Regions from separate parts of the Lysinibacillus telephonicus genome, predicted to be linked through region 3. Evidence: riboswitches for the same ligand, from Rfam matches in the RefSeq annotation. Region 3 holds a riboswitch; each other region holds the start of a gene.

Region 1 (7,951 bases), 750 kb from region 3:
ACTTATCACAGGTTTTTGGGAAACAAAAGACACACCCCATTTCCCCGTAAATATTTGCTGTATCCATTCAATATATTGTCCACCAATAGAATTGGTTAAGCCTAGTTCACTCCGTAAAGCATATATCGCTTCATCTGAAGCAGGAATATCGTTAGCTTTCAACATAATTGTTGCTGGATCTCCAGGCGATATTCTAACTAGTAAAAAAGTTACCGTTGCAACGCAAAAAACAACAATAAACAATTGTATAAGACGTTCTAATAAAAATTTAACCATAGCGTACGATTATTCTTTATCGATATTTGCATTATTATAGTAGTATTCGATTGGCAGTGCCTCAAAGCCTCTCAATTCTTTATTTACTGCAAATACGGTATTTGGATAGACAATATATGAATGAGGTACTTTTTTTCCAATTTCTCCTTGAATTTGGATTGCTAATTCAGTGCTTTTTTCTGTATCAGTTGTCTGATGTAATTCATTAATCAACGCATCGACTGTTTGTGATGCAAAATGGTTCATGTTTGATAGACTGTCTGATTTATAAAAAACCTCTAAGAAAAAGTATGGACTGCCAGTATGAGCTGTTAGCATACTGTACATTGCTAAATCCCATTCTTCATTTACTAGTGTTTCGTCTATATTTTCTACTTGGCGAATATTTACCTTCATCCCGTGTTCGAGTAGTTTACTTTGAATAACCTCTGCCATCACTGTTAGCTCCGGGCGTTGTGGGAATGTTAAAAAAGTAGCTTCAAAGACTTTTCCGTCTTTTTCCCACATACCATCCGTGTTTTTTGTCCAACCGTCTTGCTGCATTAATTGGTCAACTGATAGATCTTCCTTTGTTTCACTTAATTGTCCAAATGGTAATACTGGTGAAAACGGACCAACTGCTGCGGTTCCTTGCCCTTTCATAACAGAATCCACAATTTCTTGGCGTGGAATTAAAGAATCGACAGCTTTTCGTACAGCTAATTGCTTAAATAATGGAGATTCCATATTGTACATTACTAAATGTGTTCGTAATGATTGAGCTGTTAAAACTTCAAAGTTATCATTTTTTTCTAAGACTTCAATGTTGTCAACTGAAATATCTGTTGCTCCATCAACCTCTCCTGATTGTAAAGCCATCAAACGCGTATTACTGTCTGAAATAAACTTAATTGTTACTTCATCTAGTTTTGCCTTTTCTCCCCAATAATCTTCATAGCGCTTAACAATTAGAGATTCGTCTTGGTTAAATTGCTTTATAACATATGCACCTGTAAACGCTGGATAACCATCCTTATTATCTAGAGAATCCACATCTACGATAGTCGTGCCTGGGTCTGCTAAATTTGAGATTAGTGCAGCATTAATTTCCTTAGTTTCAATTTTTAGCTCTGACTCCGATACAACTTCCATTGATTTAATTTTTAATAAATCCTTTGTTCCTTGGTTGTTGTCAATGGCATGTTGTAATGAATTCATCACGGACGTTGCATCCATTGCTTTACCGTTATGGAATGTTACATTCTCCTGCAGTTGGAATAACCAAGTTGTATCATCCACTTGTTCCCATGATTTTGCCAACCATGGTGTAGGAGTTAAATCTTCACTTAATTTAATTAAAGTTTCCGCAGCACCTGACCGCATTATCTCCCAGCTATCGCCACTATGTGGATCTAAACCAGATGGACTCCAAGAAAACGCTAAAGTTGCGGTTTTGTCAGTTTCTTCTTTACTTGTTGCAGCTACCTGTTCTTCTTTTTTAGCTGAGCACCCTACTAACGCAAGAATGCATAGCGCCATGTAAAACCATGTAATCAAGCTTTTGTAGCATTTCTTCATTTTTTCTTCTCCTCCTAAAAATGAATTGTTTATAACAAGCTACTTTACATGTGTACAACTGTTAACAATTCAAAATAAAAAGCACTTCTGACAACTTAAGAGGTCAGAAATGCCTTGGAAAGATAAAAAGGTAGTGTCGAAAAAGCGACGAAGTATTATCCGCAAACCAACCACCTCCCTAATCTCCCGTAGGTCTCTCAGTGATATTTAAATAGGCAGGTCTCCTGACTTATCCTCTTCACAACCTACGCCTTCCCGTTTTGTTCAAAAAACAGTGGCATCAAGCAGGTTGCTCTGAATTACAGTGGCGGGAACCGTGTTGGATTTTCACCAATCTTCCCTTTTAAGCCATACTTAAAATATGTATAGCACCTATTAAAAATTCTGAAGTTTTCTATATACTACCATAAAATAAAACAATTATGTTAATTAATTTACTATTTTTGCAATTAGAATTAGCTATTGTAATAATAACTAATTTATCTCATATTATTTTTTGGAGAATCTTTCAATATCAAATTAGGTACTGCCTTCATATAGATTAATTCTCCCATTAACTCCACAATGGTTTGTGTTACAATCACAGCCGCTGCTATCTTTGCCCAGGACTCAGGTAAAGCTAATGCCAAAGGAAGAACAACAAGTGAGTTTCGTGTTCCAATACTAAAAATCAGTGCTCTCCCTGCATCCTTATCCAGTTTAAATATAAACGCGATTAAACGGGAAACAAATGGTGTGATAATTAAATACAGAAAATAAATTGGAATTACACGTACAATTACATCGAAATCACTATATACCTTACCTATTTGCGATGCCACAACAGCGATTAATACTAACGCCATAAATGGAACTGGCAGCCATGCTGTGGAATGTAAAACTCTTTCTCCTAGAACCTTCTTTTTAGCCCACAATTGAGTAATAACAGCTATTAATAATGGAGCAACTATTAATAATAGAAATGCTTCTAAAAATGGCTCCACGTGGACTATTCCCACCATATCTTCACCTATAAATAACCATAGATACAACGGCAGTAAAATCATTTGTACTACAAATAAAATAGGCGTAGAAGCTAACATTAATTTCTCATTTCCCTTACCTAGTTGAGTAAAGACAATTACATAATCGATACATGGAGTTAGCAAAACTAAATAAACACCTAATAATACTGGTGTCGACTGAGGAAATATTATTGTTAAAATCCAAACAATTATTGGCACTGCAATAAAATTCCCTACTAGCAACGAACCGATAAATTTAAGATTTGAAATAGCCTCACCCAGTTTTAAAAATGGAATTTGAGCGAACATTCCATACATTAGAACAGCAATAAGCGGTGAGATAATCCAATCTAAACTAGTTGCTAAACTCTCATTTGATAGGCCTATTACTCCTCCAAAAATTAAAGAAAAAACATATATACAAATTTGATGATTTTCGATCTTTTCTCTTGTCATCTTCACTTCATAATCCTTCCTTACTTATGATGCTTCATTCAAGTCTGCGATTTTTCTTTACAACATTAAATACCATGTTTTATACATGTTGAAGCCCTTCATAAGTAATAACCAGCGACTATCGCAACAAAAAAATAAATAATCGCGACTTGAGTAAAACTCCGACTATTTCATAATTTGTTGGGAAGCCATGACTCTCTCCTTCAAGTGGTTGTCCTAGTAATGCATCATACATTCTTGAAGTGAATAAAACGAAGCTTCATATCGGTTGATCCAATTTTAGCCTACTTCTTTATTAACTAAATTATAAAGCGTTGATTTTGTTGTTTTAAATAGCAACCACAACAAGACTTCCCCTCCTAAACTATAACGATTATTATACAAGCCACTTCAACGATAGATATTTTCTACTTAGTGAATTTTAGCAACAATACAAACTTGAATGAACTCATTCGTTTAGTAAAGTGAACTCCCTGTCACATTTGAATTTTCTATAAAATTGTTTGTTTGAATAGAAAATTTGACACACATATTAGTAAGAGCTAATATGATAATAGCATAACATATTCGTTTTTACTAATATATATTTGGAGTGATTCTATGCAAAATATTGATTATGATATGAAGGTTAAGTTAATTCATGGATTTTCAAACAAAACAAGAATTCAAATTCTTGAAAGTATAAAGGAAAAGGAAAAAACAGTTACTCAAATTGTTGAAGAACTTAAAGGAAATCAGTCAAATATTTCACAACATCTCGCTTGTTTAAAAGGCTGTGGAATCATTGTGGGTAGAAATGAAGGAAAATACATTTACTACAGCTTACGCAACCAACATATAAGAGATTTATTAACCATGTTTGATGTTGTTCTTGAAGATGTAGAAAATGACGTTGCACGTTGTGATCGTCATATAGATTAGGGGAGATTATATTGGCAAACGAATGCTGTAGCTCAAAAAACATATCTAAAACAGTGGATAATAATTGTTGTAGTTCTAGCCGTTCATCGCAAGAGGCAAATTGTTCAAGTACTTTAGAACAACAGTCAACTCCAAGTTCTTCTCTATCTGTAGAAAAAATGACATATCAAGTTCACGGAATGGATTGTGGTGCATGTGCAGTAACCATTGAAAAAGGATTAAGCAAACTTAAAGATATTGCTGAAGTTAAGGTAAATTTCAGCACAGGGAAAATGCAGGTTGCAGCAAAAAGTGTCGATGCATTAATACCAATTGAAACGGAAATCAAAAAACTTGGCTTTTCTGCAAAACCTTTAAACCAAAATAAAAATATAAAAACATTTAATATTGTTGGAATGGACTGTAGTAGCTGTGCCAAAAGCATAGAAAAACACTTAAGTACCCTTCCATCAGTGAAAAGTGTAGACGTAAACTTCTCTACGGGAAAAATGAAAATTGAACATTCGAATAGTGTTCAGGAAATTATATCTGAAGTTTCTAAAATAGGTTATAAAGCGTCATTATCAGTAAAGAATCAACCCGCGGCCCCAAAAAATATGTTTAGTGACAATGCTTCAGTGATTTTGTCGGGTGTATTGTTATCTTTAGGTTTTATCGGATCATTTACCGGATTCTCTCCTTTAATATCATCCATTCTATACGCCATTGCAATGGTGATTAGTGGAGTTAAGCCTGTTAGAAGTGCTTTCTATGCAATAAAAAGTCATTCATTGGATATGAATGTACTTATGTCTGCTGCAGCTATTGGTGCTGCTATTATCGGGGAATGGTTTGAGGGCGCAACCGTTGTTTGGTTATTTGCAATAGGGAACTACCTTCAAAATCGATCAATCGAGCGTACTCGAAATTCAATTCGTAATTTGATGGACTTAGCCCCTGCTGAAGCTTGGGTTAAAGTTGGAACTGAAATTTCAAAAGTTTCGGTTGAAGAAGTGAGCGTTGGTGATATTATCGTTGTGAAACCTGGCGAAAAGATCCCATTGGATGGTGATATTGTTCTTGGTGAATCTAGTATTAATCAAGCGCCAATTACCGGTGAATCAATTCCTGTAGATAAGACGATTGGTGATACTGTTTATGCTGGAACAATCAACGAACACGGTTCCCTTGATATTAAGGTAACAAAGTTAGTAGAAGATACGACGATATCAAAAATTATTCAATTAGTCGAAGAGGCACAAGAGAAAAAGGCACCAACAGAAGCCTTTGTCGATAAATTTGCAAGCATCTATACACCAATTGTATTCATTGTGGCATTAGTCATGATGTTACTTCCACCCCTTCTTAATTTTGGCACTTGGAATGAGTGGTTCTATAAAGGTTTGGAACTACTTGTTGTAGCTTGTCCTTGTGCTTTAGTTATTTCTACTCCAGTTGCCATCGTATCAGCAATTGGGAATGCCGCAAAAAATGGTGTCTTAATTAAAGGTGGAACGTTCTTAGAAAAAGCAGGTGCAATCACCGCCGTTGCATTTGATAAAACTGGTACGTTGACAGAAGGGAAACCTAAAGTAACTGAAATAAAAACTTTCAATAAATCTGAAGAGGAATTACTTTCAATTGCATTCACTCTAGAAGAATATTCCACACACCCTATTGCACAATCAATTGTGAATTATGCAAATGAAAAAGGGATACAACCTAAAAACGGTCATTCATTTAAGAATATTGTAGGTAAAGGGGTTCAAGCGACTATTCAAGAAGAGACTTATTACGCTGGAAATCTAAAATTATTTGAAGATCTCCATATACCACTTGATAATGTGATTGAACCTGTTCAAGACATTCAAAGGAAAGGTAAATCTGTTGTGATTATCGGTTCGCAACAAGGGATTTTTGGGATTATCGCAGTTTCTGATACACTCCGCGAAACATCTGCATCGACATTAAACACATTAAAACAAAGTGGTGTTAAGCAAACCGTCATGTTGACTGGAGATAATGAAGAAACAGCAAAATTAATTGCATCAGAAGCAAATGTTAACCGTTATTTTGCAGAGTTATTACCAGAGGATAAAGTAGAAACCATTAAAAAATTACAAACTGAAGGTCATAAGGTAGCAATGGTTGGTGACGGCATCAATGATGCTCCAGCACTCGCAACAGCAGATTTAGGCATTGCAATGGGTGGAGCTGGAACAGATACCGCAATGGCGACAGCCGATATCGTATTAATGGCTGATAATCTTGAAAAACTACCTCATACAATAAAATTAAGTCGAAAAGCTTTGCGAATCATTAAACAAAATATTTGGTTTTCTATTATTATTAAAGTCGCTGCCCTCGTCTTAATCTTCCCTGGAATCCTTTCACTTTGGATGGCCGTATTAAGTGATACAGGTGCTGCTTTAATTGTTATTTTAAATTCAATCAGAATACTAAAATTTAATGAATAAGTTGCAAAGAGATGTCTCTGGATAAGAGGCATCTCAGACTGTAGACAAACTCGAAAATTCGAGTTTGCCTACAGTCTTTTTTCTTTTAAAATAAAATTAATAACCCTTTTTGAATAAGTTAGTTGATTTCCGTTTCGGCGGACGCTTTCCGCGGGCGTGGGCCAATCCTCCTCGTCGCTACGCTCCTGCGGGGTATCGGCCGTCACGCTTTTCCCGCAGGAGTCGCCGCCTACACTACAATCAACTACTTCTAAATATACGTTGAGGTGAATGGAAATGATGTCGAAAAATCAAATAAATGAACGCGATCAAATTGAGATGATTACGATTGAAGAACTTGTACCAAAAGACCATCTTGTTAGAAAGCTTGAATCAGCCATTGATTATTCTTTCATCTATCCACTAGTAGAACCGCTGTATTCTAAATTAGGTCGCCCGAGTGTTGACCCAGTCGTATTAATCAAAATGACATTTGTTCAATATGTATTTGGAATCCGTTCAATGCGTCAAACAATAAAAGAAATCGAAACGAATATGGCGTATCGATGGTTTTTAGGATTTGGCTTCCATTCAGAAGTACCACACTTTTCAACCTTCGGTAAAAACTATGAACGTCGTTTTCAAGACACAGATATCTTTGAACAGATTTTCTATCGAATACTTAAAGAAATTGCTGATAAAGGATTACTAAGTGCTGACCATGTTTTCATCGATTCAACGCATGTTAAAGCGAGTGCGAATAAACGTAAATTCGAGAAGAAGATGGTACGTAAAGAGACTCGGGCATATGAAGCTAAACTTCAAGAAGAATTGAATCAAGATCGGATTGACCATGGGAAGAAACCATTCCCACCAGATAAATTTGAAAAAGAAGAGATAAAGGAAATTAAAGAAAGTACGACAGACCCTGAAAGTGGCTACTATGTAAAAGATGAACGAACTAAGCAGTTTGCTTACTCATTTCATGCGGCAGCTGACCGCTATGGATTTATACTCGGATCAATTGTGACACCTGGTAATGTTCATGATAGTCATATGCTTCAACCACTTGTTGAAAAGGTAATGGAAAAAGTGAAAAAGCCACTTGCTGTTGCTGCCGATGCTGCTTATAAAACACCTGCGATTACTAAATTCTTATTTGAACATGATATTCAACCAGCACTTCCTTATACACGACCAAAAACAAAGGATGGATTTTTACGCAAACATGAATATGTCTATGATGAGTATTATGATTGCTATCTTTGCCCGGAAGGGCAAGTCCTTAAATATACGACAACG
Region 2 (7,951 bases), 2.0 Mb from region 3:
TTTCTAAATCCGCTAGAATATCTTGAAAAACTGTTGAATCTAATTCACTGACTGCTTTACCTATAAAAGAGTTTAATTCATCTATCGTACCATATGCCTCAACACGTAAATGATCCTTCCTTACGCGGCCACCCATTAAACTCGTTTTCCCAGTATCCCCTGTTTTTGTATAAAGCTTCATATCCTAATCCCCTTTTCGATATATTTGAATTGCCTCTTTAGTTGCCTCAAAAACACCTCTTCCAATTACCTTGCCAACGTCTGTAATTGGTCCGCCATATTGCATTAGCGGCCCTTGTTGAGTTGCTGCAACTAACAAACTATCTGTCGGTGTACTTGTCGCAATTGAATTTGATCTAAAATCATACACTTTTTCCTGCTGCAAAGCTTTCGTTTTTGCTTCAGTCGCAGTCATCATCGCTTGCACGAATGCTTCATCAGACAATTTCCCATTAATCACAACCCATGTATTTATTGTTCCGATATGCAAAGAATCTTCATGTTTATATGCCTGCGAAACATCAATAGCGTTGCCAATTCCTGCAGTTACAATTACAAAAACATCCCCGAAAGAAGCATTGTATTGTTTAATTACTGCATTCTTTGTATCTACGGCTGTCATCATTCCGACCGTATTCGTTGGAGAAAACCCTTCATCAAGTAAATATTGTAAAAATTCTTCCTTCACCTTATCAATATTATAATCTGCTTTAACGGTACGGTTAATAAAGTTTGAATACCATCCTAAACCAGCGTTATGAACAGCAGATGACAACACCCTTAAAGGAAAATTCAATTTTAATTCAACATATTCCTCTTTTATTTTGATATGATCTCTTAAAACCTTCTTTTCACTTGCCTCCTTTTTCACATCTGGCAAGATAGTCATTTGTGGTTTTGGCTGTTCAGGATGAGCTTGTAATGATATTCGTGCTTCATAAACATCTTTAATTTGATGTTCAATTAAAACTTCATGAGGCTCACCGAATGCTCTTACAGTTCCTTTTTCCATTAACAGTAGTTCATCACAATAAAGTGATGCTAAATTAATATCGTGAAATACTGAAACAACTGTTAAACCATTATCCGTTACTTCTTTCCGAATCATATCTAAAATTTGCTTCTGATGTGCAATGTCTAAATGGTTTGTCGGTTCATCGAGTAACAGTAAATCTGAACTTTGCGCAAGTGCTTGTGCTATAAAAACACGTTGCTTCTCCCCTCCAGATAAGTACTCTATAAAGGTATGCTCGAATTTTTTAACAGCTGTCTGCTCCATCGCCTTCATGACCGAATGTTCATCCTCATTTGACCAACTAGAAAAAAAACCAGATTGATGAGGATAACGGCCAATGCTTACTGTTTCTCGAACTGTGCTTGAAAAAGCCGCTGTATGGAGCTGAGGCAGCACGGTCATTTTTTGTGCTAATTGACGGGAGGTATATTTATTAATATCAACCTCATCTATTAATACGTTTCCAGAGGTCGGCTTTAAAAGGCCGCTAATGATTTTTAACAGCGTGGATTTTCCACAGCCATTCGGTCCAAGAATACCTAGAAACTTCCCTTTACTTACTGAAAAAGAGATATTTTTTAATATTGGGGTAGTATCATAGCCTCCAGAAATGTTGTTTGCCTTTAGCATACAATTCACCCCCTGCTTCTTCTTTGTTTATAAAAAATATATGAAAATACTGGGGCACCAATAAAAGCAGTAATTACCCCAATAGGCAGTTCTGCTGGTGCAAGTATTGTTCTTGAAATTAAATCACAAATAATTAACAGGCTTGCTCCGTTTAAAAATGACAATGTTAATAAATGACGATGGTCTGCTCCCCAAAGTATCCTTGTCATATGAGGAACAACTAACCCAACGAAGCCAATCGTACCTGAAACTGCAACTGCTGCCCCTGTTAACATTGAACCTCCAGCTAAAATCGCATATTTGCTTCTCTTCACATTGACTCCAAGTGATTGTGCCCTTTCATCACCGTACATCATTGCGTTTAATTCACGACGATTTAACCATAAAATAATTGAGCCTACTATAACAAATGGCACAATCATTGTGACATAGGGCCACCCGCGCATTGATACACTTCCAAGCAGCCACCCCATAATTTCGCGCAGCTCTTGACCAGTAAGCGCAATCATTAATGAAATACATGACCCTAAAAATGAACTAAAAATAACACCAGTTAAAATAAGCGTTTCCATTTTCATTGAACGATCTACTAAGCGTGCAAAACTTAAAACAAATATTAATGTTAAAAGCGCTCCAAGCATCCCGAAAATCGGTAATGTAAAAGAACCTATAATTGGTATGGAAATGCCAAAAAAGATAGTAGCTACTGCTCCAACAGATGCTCCCGATGAAACTCCTAGTGTATATGGGTCAGCCAAAGGATTTTTAAGTAATCCTTGAAATGCAGCACCTGCAATTGCAAGCGAAGCTCCAACTAAACCAGCTAACAACACTCGGGGCATTCGAATACTCCATAATATATTGTAGAGACTTGGATTAGTTGAGCTATCCCATAATGCAGATAATGGTACATCTACTGAACCATTAGAAACTCCAAGCCACATACTAAATAGTAAAAATAAAATAGAGGAAGTATATGCAAAAATCGTTTTCTTTTTCACAATATAACCTCGTTTAATTGTTCATCTTCTTGTTTCATCATATTGGCAAAATGCTCCCCCAAAAAATTATGCAAAATAAAAAGTCTCTCTTTACGAGAGACGGTAATTTTAAATATAGTATGACCATACATACAATTAGCCTTCCTTATCCTCGTAAGGGTAGTTGGTATACATAAAGGCAGGTCTCCTGGCTTATGTTCTTGCGATCTCCTTCCCATTGCAGCAGTGAAATATTAGGGTCGCTCACATTTACAGTTGCGGGACAGCGCCGGACTTGCACCGACTTCCCTTTTATTCTTATCCGTATATAGACGAAAAGAACCTTTATGTGAATATTTAATTGGTCTAACTCATTATATCTTATTTTAATTGATTGTTATAGAAAACAATTAGTACACACACTAATAAGAGAACCTGGACATATGTTAAAAATTATTCATTTGAAATGAAAACCGCATGAAATCATGGTTTTCAAATTGGATTTCATGCGGTTTATTAATTTTTAAAGGTTTTATCCCAGTTCAATTTAATCTTATATTAAATATCAAAATCAAATTCGCCTGGTAATACACGTCGTAAGAAGCGTTGGGTTCTTTCTTCTTTTGGAGTTACAAAAATTTCATGTGGCGTTCCTTCTTCTACAATATTGCCGCCATCCATAAATATGACCTTGTTTGCAACATCTTTTGCAAACCCCATCTCATGTGTGACAACTAGCATTGTTGTACCTTCCTTTGCAATATCCTTCATAACCTGAAGCACTTCTCCTACCAACTCTGGATCCAGTGCAGATGTTGGTTCATCAAAAAGGATAATATCAGGGTTTAATGCTACTGCTCGGGCAATGCCTACACGCTGCTGTTGACCTCCTGAAAGCTGACTAGGATATGAGTCATATTTCTCAGACAAGCCTACTTTATCTAATGCTTTTTTTGAAATTTCATAGGCTTCTGCTTTTGGTATTTTTCTACCTATGATTAGACCTTCTGCTACGTTTTCCAAGGCTGTTTTATTATTAAATAAATTATAGTTTTGGAATACAAAAGCTGTTTTCTTACGGATTGCTAATATGTCTTTTTTCGAAGCCGTTTTTAAATCAACATTTAATTCTCCAAAGCTTGCAGTCCCCTGGTCCGCTCTTTCTAAGAAATTAATGCATCGCAGCAGTGTCGTTTTCCCAGAACCACTAGGCCCTAATATAACGACTACATCGCCTTTATCAATCTTCAGGTCGACACCCTTTAAAATTTCATTTTTACCGAACGATTTATGAATATTTTTAATTTCTAACATTTATTTTGCCTCCTTAAGCGCTAGCCATTTTATAGCGACTTAAACGTTTTTCCCACCACTTAAATAGCTGTTCTACTGCAATACAAATAATTAAGTAAACGATAAAAATATCAATGTATGCTTCTAAGTAGTTATAACCTAAATTTGCTTCAACTTTTGCTTTCAACGTAATTTCTTGCAATGAAATGGCATATCCAAGCGATGTTGCTTTAATTAAATTTACTGTAGCTGTAGTTAAGTTTGGCAACGCGGAGACTAATGCTTGTGGAATAATAATTCTCACATAAGCTTGTTTTGTCGTAAGCCCAACAGAATGTGCTGCTTCCAATTGACCGCGATCTACCGTACCTAATGCAGAACGGAAAACTTCAATTAAAACTGCAGCTGTATTGAATGAGAAAATAATAAACGCATACCAAATTGGATGGATATCATAAATTGGATAATCAATATTGTATTTAGTAAAAATACTGTTCAAGAAAATCGGTATAAAGCTATATAATACAAAGATTTGAATAATAATTGGCGTTCCACGGACAAAAGAAACGTACACCTTCGCAATTTGATTTAAAACAGGAATTTTATTAATGCGAGTTAATGCAAGGAAGAAACCGATTGGTACTGCAATCGCCATTGCAACCACTGTTACAAGAAGGGCAACTGGCACTCCGCTTAATGCAACCCAAAATGTATCTATTAGAAAAGGTATATTTAAACTTGATTCCATAATATCCACCTCCTATGATGCTTTTAGTGAACGAGATCCTTTACTGAATAGCTTTTCTAATTTCTCGAAAACTTTTTCTATTGTTATAGAGAGAACCCAATAAATAACTGCAAGGGCAATATAGATTTCTAATGCATGTGAATTAAGGTTACTTGCAATAATTAAATTTGCCTTACCAACAATATCAATAAAGCCAATTGTGTATGCTAAAGCACCCTCTTGTAAAATTGCTATTAATCCATTCCCAAAGTTTGGCAGTGCAACAACAAATGCTTGTGGGAAAATAATTCGTCGATAAGCTTGAAATGGTGTTAATCCAACACTTACTGCTGCCTCGTATTGTCCTTTATGGATTGACTGGATGGCGGAACGAATGACTTCAGACATCATAGCCGAAAATTGTAGAGAAAACGTTGTAACAACAAAAACTCCTGTATTTATGTCTTGTAAATTAACATGAAAAAGCGAGTCTGCAAGAAAAGGTACTCCGTAATACACAAGGAATAATAGAACAATGGAAGGTGTACAACGCATAACAGTTGTATATCCGTTCGCTAAAGAACGTAAAACTTTGCTTTTCCCAATTTTCGCAAAGGCCAGTGCTAAGCCAAGTAATGTCCCGAATAGAACAGCGAGCCCTGCAACTAAAAATGTAATTTTTAAATACGGTAGTAAATTAGGTATCGCATTCCACAGATAACTAATATCAAAGTATTTTTCCACTTTTGTTCACCACTTTCCTAAAAAAGTGAGGCTGCAAGGTTTACACCCGACAGCCTCATGTTCACTTATCGTTCAACAGTTTCTAACACTTCAAATAAATCTCTACCATAATGTTTTTCCATTAATTTATTTAGTTCATCAGTTTGTTTAATTTCCGCCATTGCTTTATCGTAAGCATCAGAAAATTCTTGCTGTTCTTTGTTAAATAATGGCCAAGTTTTAATAACAATAAATTCGTTATAAATAACGTCGTTTATTAAATTATGGTAAGGTCCATTTTCGTCTAAAATTTGGGCATTGTATTGAGCTTCAAGGTAAATTGCCCCATCAGCACGACCTTCGTTCACCCATTGAACCTGATCAACATTAAATTCATCGCCTGCTACTAGTTTTACTTGATTATCTGGATTTGCTTCGTTGTATTCTGCAACAATCGTGTATTGAGCGTTATTAGCTGCAATTGGTGCTAATTCTAAGTTTGCCGCTGCAAAATCTGATAGATTTTTAATGTTTTCATTTTCCTTTTTCAAAGCCAAACCAGTACTACTTAAACCTAGGAATTCTTTTGGGAAAATGTATTTTTTTGCACGTTCATCCGTGTACCATACATTTTTAATCCCTACATCATATTTACCTTGTTCAACACCGATTAATAAATCATCATCCGTTGTACCAATAAACTCAAATTCATAATCTTCTAATTTTTCGTCAACTAGTCTCATAGCATCCACATCGTAACCAGCTGCTTCACCATTTTCATCTTGGTATGAAATTGGCTTCGTTCCAATTGCATATGCTACTTTAACTTTTTTAACTTCACCAGAATCTTGGCTGCTACCATTCGCATTGTTAGCAGTTGTATCTTCTTCATTTCCTCCACATGCAGCTAATATAGAAATTGATGCTAAACCTACTGCTGCAAATTTTAATAGTTTGTTAAATTTCATGTTGATTATCTCCCTTTATTTTCATTTTCTTTTAATGCCGTTTCAGCTAATTTTTTAATTGTAATATCGTCCATCGGTGGATTATGAAGTCCGGCACGTACATCGCGATAGTAACGTTGCAGCGGGTTTGTACGCTGCAAGCTCTTTGCACCGACTACTCTCATCGCCTTATCGGCTACTGTGATTGCTGCATTTGTTACAACATGTTTTGCTGTGTTTACCGCATTAAGGATTAAAGTACCCTCTTCCACAGAAAGCTCATGCCCTTCTGTTTCTTTTTGTTTTAATTCCACATAGCTTTGTGCTGCACCATACAAAGCAAAGCGAGCCGTAGCAAGTTCCAATTCAATTTCACCAAGAAGAGCCTGCACATTAGGTAATGTTGCAATTGTTCCTTTAATACTGTTTGGTGAATGCGTATTGGCAAATTGAAGCGCGTAATCTCTCGCTGCTTGTGCAATACCTAAATATGTAGCTGGTATAAGCAGCAGCCAGCCATTTAATTTAAATCCAGTATTGTAATTTGGCAGCTCTACTAAATCTGATTCATCTACTGCTACATTATTTAATACTAGATCATGGCTGCCCGTACCGCGCATTGCAATGACATCCCAAGTTTCATCAATTGATAATCCTTCTGTATCTTTATGAATTAAGAAGAAGCCGATTTTTTCTTCTTCCTCAATCCAAGCCGATGTTAAAAAATAATCAAGTTCAGGAGAGCCTGTAGTATAGCTTTTTCGACCATTGATAATCCATTGGCTGCCAGTTTTTTTAGCAGTTGTACCTGGACGGCCGCCACGGATTGGACTGCCAGTTGCTACTTCACTTACAGCACGGTTAATGATTGCACCCTGTTTGACTTTACTAGCAAAGTCAGTTAATTTCGAAGGCTCCCAATACTTATTTTCGAATAGTTCACCTACTGTTAGTAATGTCCAAGCAGTTGCCAATCCCGTACTTCCATCGTAGCTTCCTAAAGTTTCTTGAAGAGCAATTGCCTCATATAAATTAAACCCTTCTCCACCAAGTTCTTTCGGCAAGGTTAATTTTGTATATCCGATTTTGCGCAGTTCGTTAATATGTTCATGGGGAAATGATGATTGCTCATCAATTTCTTGTGCATTGGTTTTAAATGTTTCCTCTAGGCTAGCTAACTTTTCAAGCCAAATACGCTGCTGCTCTGTTTTTATAAATAAATCTTTCACAATACATCCTCCTTTTCAGGCAAACTATCCAACTATGTATAATCAATTCCTACTTATTCACTTTGAAAAATCGGCTAACCGATAGAATTGATTTTACTTTCTGACTTTTCAATAGTCAATAGGTTATTCGAAGTTTTTTTATAGGAATTAATACTTTTAAATTAAGAAGGAAAAATTAAAAACCAAGAATGTTGATTTAACAGCATTCTTGGTCTTCTTCTTGTAATTTTTTCAATTAATATTTTGTCAAAATCTAAATAACATCATGGAAATATTGGACAGTTTTCATTGGGTCTCCTATGTTGCGTAGCTTCCAAGCTTCTTCTAAATAAATTTCTGCTAGTTTTTCATATTTCCCACTATATTTATCAGCCCATTCTACTGCAACAACACTTTCGTATAATAAA
Region 3 (7,951 bases):
GAGGTGTCTTTTCAAGAACCGCATACGCCATCTTTCCGAAACTTTTAAAAACAGACATAAATTCTGGGAAAAAGCGATCCAACCATCGAATGAGACGATTTTGTAATGCATTGAGATCTTCTTGTATCTTTGAACGTAACGTGGCACCGTTTCGTAATTCCGCTTCCACGCCTTCTAGAATACGTGGATAGCTAAAACGTCCATCACGTATTAGACGCGCAATTACAAGTGCATCCTTTTGATCGTTCTTCGTTTGGAGATTATCGTCCAATTCTTTGGATTTGTTCACATGGCTCGGATTCACCATGATAAACGGAATCCCATGTTCAAAAAGATAGACAGCGAGATTCATCCAGTAGTGGCCTGTAGGCTCAAAACCAACTAATATTTCGCTTTTATCATGCGTAGTAAGTAAAGTTAATAACTTTTCATAAAATGCATCAAACCCATTTCTTGATTGCGTGAAAGGGAATGACTTTTGAAGCACACGGCCTCGTTCATCAATTGCGCAAGCATAATGTTTGTGCTTAGCGATATCGATACCTACGACGAGTGTATTTTCAGTGACTTGATTAATTTTCTGGTTCGTATTAAAATTCATAGACGGAGTCCTCCTGTGTGATGATGGGTCAATGGCTGTTGACACTCATGCATCATACTAGAGGGCTTTTTTTATTTCAAGACCCTGAAAATCCTTCTAACAGGAATGCTCCTTTATTATTTTTCTAAAAGGTTTAAATAAGAATAAAAGTTTTATAGAGACATTGATCTTCAACAACAAGGCGCATTTGTGCAGCAACAGCATATTAAATGATCCAATTTTAAAAATCTCATATATAAGTAAAATAAAAAACTCCATTTTGATCAATCTTTTATCAAAATGGAGTTTGCATTTACTGTTAAATAAGAATTGAATAGCATTTTTAAGCAAATTTTATTCCAAGCCAACTGCAGTCTGTTGCCTTTCTTCTAATGTTTTAAAAATAGTAGTCTATTAATTATGTTAAAAATATGCTATAAGAGTAAATGATAGCACTTTTATAATAAACTGATAGTTATTAATAGCTATATTGGAGGCATCTATGAAGAACAAAATATTCACATACATATTAATTTTTACTCTTATTGTTAGTAATTTTATATTTTTACATTCAGCCTCAGCAGCATCAAGCCTGGATCAAACAGTACAATCCCAATTAGGAAATTCGAATATTGGTGTGTCATTAAGGTCATTAACAACAGGTAAAGTGTTATATGAAAAAAACGGGGACATTGGAAGAAAACCCGCATCCACTTTAAAGCTATTAACAGCATCAGCAGCACTAGACGTTCTTGGTCCAGACTTCCGTTTTGAAACACAAATATATATTGATGGGGATATACAAAACAACATATTATATGGTGATTTATACATAAAAGGTGAAGGCGATCCAACACTTAATAAAAATAATTTCTTAACTTTTGCAAAAGTTTTAAAACGTAATGGCATTCATAAAATAACAGGAAATATTTATGGAGACGATACTGCATTTTCAGGTTCTCAGCTTACTCCAGGTATAGCTGTTGAAGATGAAAGTTTTTATTATGCAGCACGAACAACTGCTTTAACTATGTCGCCAAACAGCGACTATGATGCAGGGACAATGATTGTTAATGTTAAACCGACAAAAGTAGGGCGCTCCCCACAAATAAATGCTGAGCCTAATACGAGTGGAATGCGTATTCAAAATCGCGCAAAAACAGTAAGTAAAGGTCAGAGGAATACAATTAATATTGTACGAAGATATAATACGAATCAAATTATTATTACCGGTAATATTCCAATTGGAAGCTCAGCGAAAGAATGGGTAACATTATTTGATCCAACAATTAATACGCTGCATGCATTAAAATTAACGCTTGCCGGTACTGGTTTAAAATTTCCTTCTACATCTACAGTTAAACGGAAAAAGGTTCCAGAAAGCGCTGAGCTTATATATACTAATCAATCCATCCCATTGAAGACCCTTATGAACACTTTTGTAAAATTAAGCAATAATAGCATTGCAGATATTTTAGTTAAAACAATGGGTAAAGAGGTATATGGCAATGGCCATATAAATGAGGGATTGAAAGTAATAAACGAATATGGTGAATCACTAGGATTACATATGGATCAGTGGAGCTTTGAAGATGGCTCTGGGATGTCTCATAAAAATCGTGTTACTCCAAATGAGCTAACTTACTTGTTATTAAATGTAAGAAACGAACCAAATTATCGTATTCTATATTCAAGTTTACCAATCGGTGGTCAGCAAGATCGCTTAATAGGTGGTTCTCTTAGAAAAAGATTTACCTCAACAGCGCTGCAAAACCGTGTTGTCGCAAAAACAGGTAGTATTACTGGAGTCTATACATTAGCGGGATATGTAACAGCAAAAAGTGGAAGAACATACACCTTCGCGATTATGACGCAAAATCAAACATCAAATAAAGTGGACGAAATCGATCAAGTTGTCAAAAAAATTATAAATGACTATTAATAATTTATAGGCTTCAAAAAATAGAAAAAGAACATGTCTTGAATATTAAGACATGCTCTTTTTAATTTAATAAAAACTAAGAATTTGCTAATTTCTATTTTTATACTTTAGAATACTGGACCATATTACATATATAATAATAGTATCTAATATCAAATACAAAACATTAAATAAAATACCCTGTATTCCGATTTCAAAAACTTTTAGAAAACTGATTCCTTCACCTTTATATTGAATCCATTTTAAAGGTAATCCTAAAATAAATGCTATTATAAAACTGGCTAAAATCCTTGTATTTTTAGTCATCATATTCCCCTAATAACAGTTTATATTCATTGCCACAATTTAAATATTTATTTTGAGGAGCATATTATTTTAATGAATTACTAATATTCCTAAAAAGAAAAGTTTAGAAAAATTTATATATAGTATTGAACATTTTAACTGATTACGCAATTAATTCCTTTTTGTATTTTGACTCTAAAGTTTGTTGAGTAGTTCATTAGTTACAACCCAAATAATAGATATAAACTATTAAGAAAGATAGTCTATTGTGTATATGAATCATAAAGTTTCAGTAGCTTCTTTAACTTTTTCTTACCAATAATTTTTTCAACTTCTTTTAAAAATGCTTTAGGTATACCTGTTATAATCCAAGTAAAAGAAGCTTTATCTACTAGTGGACGCAATTTTCGAACTTCATCAATAGATAAATCAACATCGTATTGCTTTGCATATTGAATAATTTCCTTATCCGATTTTGATAAGAACGCTTCAATAAATTCAATCTGTTTCAATAAATCATCCTTTCAATACTAATCAATTAAGAATTCTTCCACACCCAAGATTTCAAGCTTGCTCACTTTACATTTTGCTATGAATCAACTATACTAACAAGTTGTAAATCGTAATGATTATGAATTAGAAAGAAGAGAAAAAATGAGCGAAACAATAATCGAAATGAAAAATGTATCTTTTCAATATGAATATACACAAGTATTGAATGATATTTCCTTTCAAGTTAAAGAAGGAGATTTTCTTGCCATCCTTGGCCCTAATGGCTCTGGAAAATCTACCCTTCTAAAATTATTACTTGGTATAATTAAACCGATGGCTGGAGAAATCAAATTGTTCGGTCAGCCTAATGATTCATTTCGTGAGAGGGAATGGATCGGCTATGTTTCTCAAAAGTCCAATGCTTTTAATTCAGGTTTTCCTGCTACTGTCGAAGAAGTAGTGAAAAGTGGATTATCAAAGAAAGTTGGTTTATTTAAACGAATGCCAAAGGATGCAAAAGAAAGAGTACATCAAACATTAAAATCAGTAGGAATGGAAAAGTTCAGCGACCGCAATATTGGCCAGCTTTCCGGCGGGCAGCAGCAGCGTGTTTTTATCGCACGGGCACTTATTTCAGAACCTAAAGTTTTAATTTTAGATGAACCTACTGTTGGTATTGACCATGAAAATGTTCAATCATTTTATGATATGTTAGCAACATTAAACAAGGAACAAAATATAACAATTATTTTAGTAACACACGACGTTGATACTGTGTCAAATCGAATTAGCCATGTTGCTTGTTTAAATCAAACGATTCATTTCCATGGATATAAGGAAGATTTCGATTCAATATCACAAGAACAGCTCGACAAGTGGCAAGGCCATGCAGTAAGAAAGATTCATTAAAGAGGAGAAGGCATAAATGATCGCAGCTATATTAAATTATGAATTTTTACAAAATGCCTTTTACTCAGGGCTTATCATTGGTGTGATTGCACCTGTTTTAGGGGTATTTATCGTTGTTAGGAGAATGTCTCTAATCGCCGATGCACTTTCTCATGTTACGCTGGCTGGTATTGCAGGAAGCTTATATTTAAGTCAATCGATTTCTTCACTTGCATTATTAAATCCAATCTACCTTGGAATTGCTGCTTCAGTTAGCGGCTCAATATTGATCGAACGCTTAAGGAGCCTGTATAAGCACTATGAAGAACTGGCGATTCCAATCATTATGAGCGGTGGTATTGGACTGAGTGCGATTTTTATCTCGTTGGCAAGTGGATTTAATACTGATATGATGAGTTATTTATTTGGCTCTGTTTCTGCAGTATCAAGGCATGATTTGTGGATTGTTATTTTTATCGCAATTGTTGTTTTTGTATTTCTATTTACATTTTTCAAGGAAATGTTTGTATTATCATTTGATGAAGAATATGCAAAGGCAAGTGGATTGCCTGCAAAATGGATTCATTTGCTATTTATGATTGTAGTCGCATTAGTTATTGCAGCAAGTATGCGTATTGTCGGCATTTTATTAGTTTCTTCTTTAATTACGCTTCCTGTTGCAGCAAGTATGCGTATAGCAAAAGGGTTTAAGCAAACGATATTTTATTCGATTTTATTCGGGGAAGCAGCAGTCATCATTGGATTGGTGAGTGCGTTTTATCTTAATCTAGCTCCAGGTGGTACAATAGTCGTAACATCAATTATCATTTTATTTTTAGTTATCATCGGTAAAAAGAGCGTATTAAAAATAAAGGCGGAAAGGGGTTAGTTTTTTGTGAATCTTTCGCGAGCTTGGGAAAAATTAAAAGAAAACGGTTATAAAAAAACAGATAAACGAGAGCTTATCTTAAATATGTTTGAAGAAACTGATAAATATTTAACTGCCAGGGACCTATTGACAGTTTTGAAAAAAGATTTTCCTGGAATGAGCTTCGATACAATTTATCGTAATTTAGCAACATTTGTTGACTTAGGAATATTAGAAGAAACAGAGCTCAATGGTGAAAGAAACTTTAGAATGCAGTGTGAATCAGAACACCACCATCACCACTTTATATGTATGGAATGTGGAAAAGTAAAAGAAATACCTATTTGTCCAATGGAAATGATTAACGAAAAGTTGCCAGATTGTACAATTGAATCTCATAAATTTGAAATTTACGGTAAATGTGCAAATTGTAAATAATACTTTTATTTTGTTGCAAACTACTAGTAGCCAAAAATAACTATTCAATTATTGAGGGCAGTATGGTACATTGCATATTAAGTGAATAAGTTTGCAGGGAAAAGACGCGCAAAAAACGCTAAATTGGGAATTCGGTTAAAGGCCGAAGCTGTGTCCGCAACTGTAAGTGTAGTTTTTAAGGGTGTGCTCTTAGTCAAATTAGAAATCATCTATTAGAAAAACACACAAGCCAGGAGACCAGTCTTTTTCTGATCGTAACAAACCTCTTCGGAACTAAAGAGAATGTACGGCAAAATTTGTTGAATATCCATGTGAATATTCTGTAAGTTAATGCCATCCATTCTCGGATGGCTTTTTTATTGTAGAAGGCTCTTTAACGACAAAGAAATGAGGAAGTAAGATGAAATATTTTAAAAATTTATGGTTTGCACTACTTGTAATATCATTATTATTAGTTGGGTGTGCATCTAATGAAGAAACAACGACTACACAAAAAGATAGCAAAAATGAACAACAACAGTCTTATACTGTGGTTGATGATCGAGGTATTGAACTAACATTCGATAAAGTACCTGAAAAAGTAGTATCGTTATTGCCAAGTAATACAGAAATTTTATTTGAACTAGGTGCTGGGGACAAAGTTATCGGTGTAACACAAAATGATACATATCCCGAAGAAGTACTTGAAATTGAGCAAGTAGCTGATTTTGAAACAGTGAATGCCGAGCGAATTGTAGAAATGAATCCGGATATTATCTTTGCATCTAGCAGTAATGAAGGACAAATTGAGCAATTAGAAAGTACAGGGCTTAAAGTATTCGTCATCGAATCTGCCCTTACAATTGAAGATGTTTATGGAGATATTCAACAAATCGCACAAGTTATGGACGTAGAAGAACAAGGACAACAAATTGTAGAGACGATAAAATCACAAATTGCCGCGGTACAAGAAAAAACTGCAACTATTGAAACAAAGAAAAAAGTATACTTTGAAATTTCACCAGCTCCAGAAGTATGGTCAGTTGGTTCTAATACATTCCAACAAGAGTTGATGGATGCTGCTGGTATTGAAAATGTATTTTCAGAGCAAGAAGGTTGGTTTTCAGTTACAGAGGAAGATATCATTAATGTAAATCCGGAAGTAATTCTTACTACAGTAAATTATGCAGAAAACCCAGAAGCTGAAATATTATCACGTGCAGGCTGGTCAACAATAACAGCAATCCAAAATAAACAAGTTTATTTAATAGACCCTGATATTGTTAATCGCCAAGGTCCACGAATTGGTGAAGCAATTGAGTTAATGGCAAAAACCGTATATCCGGAATTATTTAAATAATCATTTGATGGTGAGCAGAGCCGTTTCAATAAACTGAGACGGCTTCTTAATTACGTCTAAAGGACAATCCTAATTAGTCCATAACGCAGGATCTTGAATAGGAGATTTTCCATGGGAAGAGTACTTTTTATTACAGGTGGTGTTCGAAGTGGTAAAAGTGCATTTGCAGAATACTATGCTAAAGAATTATATACAAAATATAACAGCAGCCATTTAATTTATATTGCGTCTGGTGTTGCATTCGATGAGGAAATGAAAAGTCGTATTACAAGACATAAGCAAGATCGTGAAGTTTCAGAAATAGAGTGGATAACAGTGGAACTTGCTGATGAAGTTCCAACAAAACTCGACAAGTTTCAAAATAATTCTATCGTTTTATGGGATTGTATTACAACATGGTTATCCAATGTTCTATATAAAACACAAGGTTTAAATAAAATAAATCGTTTAAATCAAATAGAACACCATTTAAATGAATTTAAACAACAAATTATATCATGGAAAGGCCAAGATATAGTTGTAATTTTGGTGTCAAACGAGGTGTTGGATGAACAGCTTTCCGACTTTTCTGAAGTGAATTTATATCGACAAATTTTAGGTGATTTACATCAATGGATTGTAGCAATTAGTGATGAAACTTACGAAATAGATTACAGTTTAAAACGACAGTGGAAATAGCAGGAGAAAATTCAAACAACGGGGAGGCAGCTTTTTGAAAAACAGTTTAAATGGTCTTTTATTATCCTTTCAATTTTTTACATCCCTTCCGATTCAAAAGCAACTCCCGATGAATAAAAAATCTGTGACGGCAATGTATGTAACAATGCCCATATTAGGTTTATTAATGGGTAGTACAATTGCTATTATTATTTTTATAAATGAACATTTTCTGCAGTTTTCCAGTTTATTATTAGCAGTTTGTATCGTTGTAGCAAATATCGTTATGACTGGCGGCCTTCATTTGGATGGTTGGATGGATATGGGGGATGCCTATTTTTCATATCAAGCCAAAGAAAGACGACTGGAAATTTTAGAAGATTCACGGATAGGTGCATTTGGTGCAATTTCCTTAGTTGTGCTTGTCCTATTAAAGATTGCTTTTATTTATGAAGTGTTAAA

The links. A riboswitch is a leader RNA that binds a small molecule or an ion and turns the genes downstream of it on or off. The one in region 3 is predicted to bind cobalamin.
Region 1: it holds a riboswitch for cobalamin, as region 3 does, so the genes downstream of both, MKY04_RS09510 (ABC transporter substrate-binding protein) here and MKY04_RS13235 (ABC transporter substrate-binding protein) in region 3, are expected to answer to the same signal.
Region 2: it holds a riboswitch for cobalamin, as region 3 does, so the genes downstream of both, MKY04_RS03515 (FecCD family ABC transporter permease) here and MKY04_RS13235 (ABC transporter substrate-binding protein) in region 3, are expected to answer to the same signal.

What each region holds. Positions count from the first base shown of each region.
Region 1 is NZ_CP155468.1:1,989,837-1,997,787, reverse strand. Features, by position in the region: gene nikB (nickel ABC transporter permease) at 1-276, opposite strand, end outside; gene MKY04_RS09510 (ABC transporter substrate-binding protein) at 286-1,833, opposite strand; cobalamin riboswitch at 2,031-2,224, opposite strand; gene MKY04_RS09505 (arsenic resistance protein) at 2,313-3,299, opposite strand; gene MKY04_RS09500 (ArsR/SmtB family transcription factor) at 3,894-4,214, shown strand; gene MKY04_RS09495 (heavy metal translocating P-type ATPase) at 4,226-6,670, shown strand; gene MKY04_RS09490 (IS1182 family transposase) at 6,947-7,951, shown strand, end outside.
Region 2 is NZ_CP155468.1:716,317-724,267, reverse strand. Features, by position in the region: gene MKY04_RS03525 (cob(I)yrinic acid a,c-diamide adenosyltransferase) at 1-181, opposite strand, end outside; gene MKY04_RS03520 (adenosylcobinamide amidohydrolase) at 185-1,645, opposite strand; gene MKY04_RS03515 (FecCD family ABC transporter permease) at 1,651-2,589, opposite strand; cobalamin riboswitch at 2,807-2,987, opposite strand; gene MKY04_RS03510 (amino acid ABC transporter ATP-binding protein) at 3,184-3,939, opposite strand; gene MKY04_RS03505 (amino acid ABC transporter permease) at 3,953-4,666, opposite strand; gene MKY04_RS03500 (amino acid ABC transporter permease) at 4,679-5,389, opposite strand; gene MKY04_RS03495 (transporter substrate-binding domain-containing protein) at 5,455-6,336, opposite strand; gene MKY04_RS03490 (acyl-CoA dehydrogenase family protein) at 6,342-7,544, opposite strand; gene MKY04_RS03485 (acyl-CoA dehydrogenase family protein) at 7,798-7,951, opposite strand, start outside.
Region 3 is NZ_CP155468.1:2,738,824-2,746,774, reverse strand. Features, by position in the region: gene MKY04_RS13265 (IS110 family transposase) at 1-601, opposite strand, end outside; gene dacB (D-alanyl-D-alanine carboxypeptidase/D-alanyl-D-alanine endopeptidase) at 1,083-2,522, shown strand; gene MKY04_RS13255 (DUF2624 family protein) at 3,071-3,319, opposite strand; gene MKY04_RS13250 (metal ABC transporter ATP-binding protein) at 3,462-4,208, shown strand; gene MKY04_RS13245 (metal ABC transporter permease) at 4,225-5,076, shown strand; gene MKY04_RS13240 (Fur family transcriptional regulator) at 5,083-5,493, shown strand; cobalamin riboswitch at 5,579-5,753, shown strand; gene MKY04_RS13235 (ABC transporter substrate-binding protein) at 5,894-6,832, shown strand; gene MKY04_RS13230 (bifunctional adenosylcobinamide kinase/adenosylcobinamide-phosphate guanylyltransferase) at 6,944-7,510, shown strand; gene cobS (adenosylcobinamide-GDP ribazoletransferase) at 7,545-7,951, shown strand, end outside.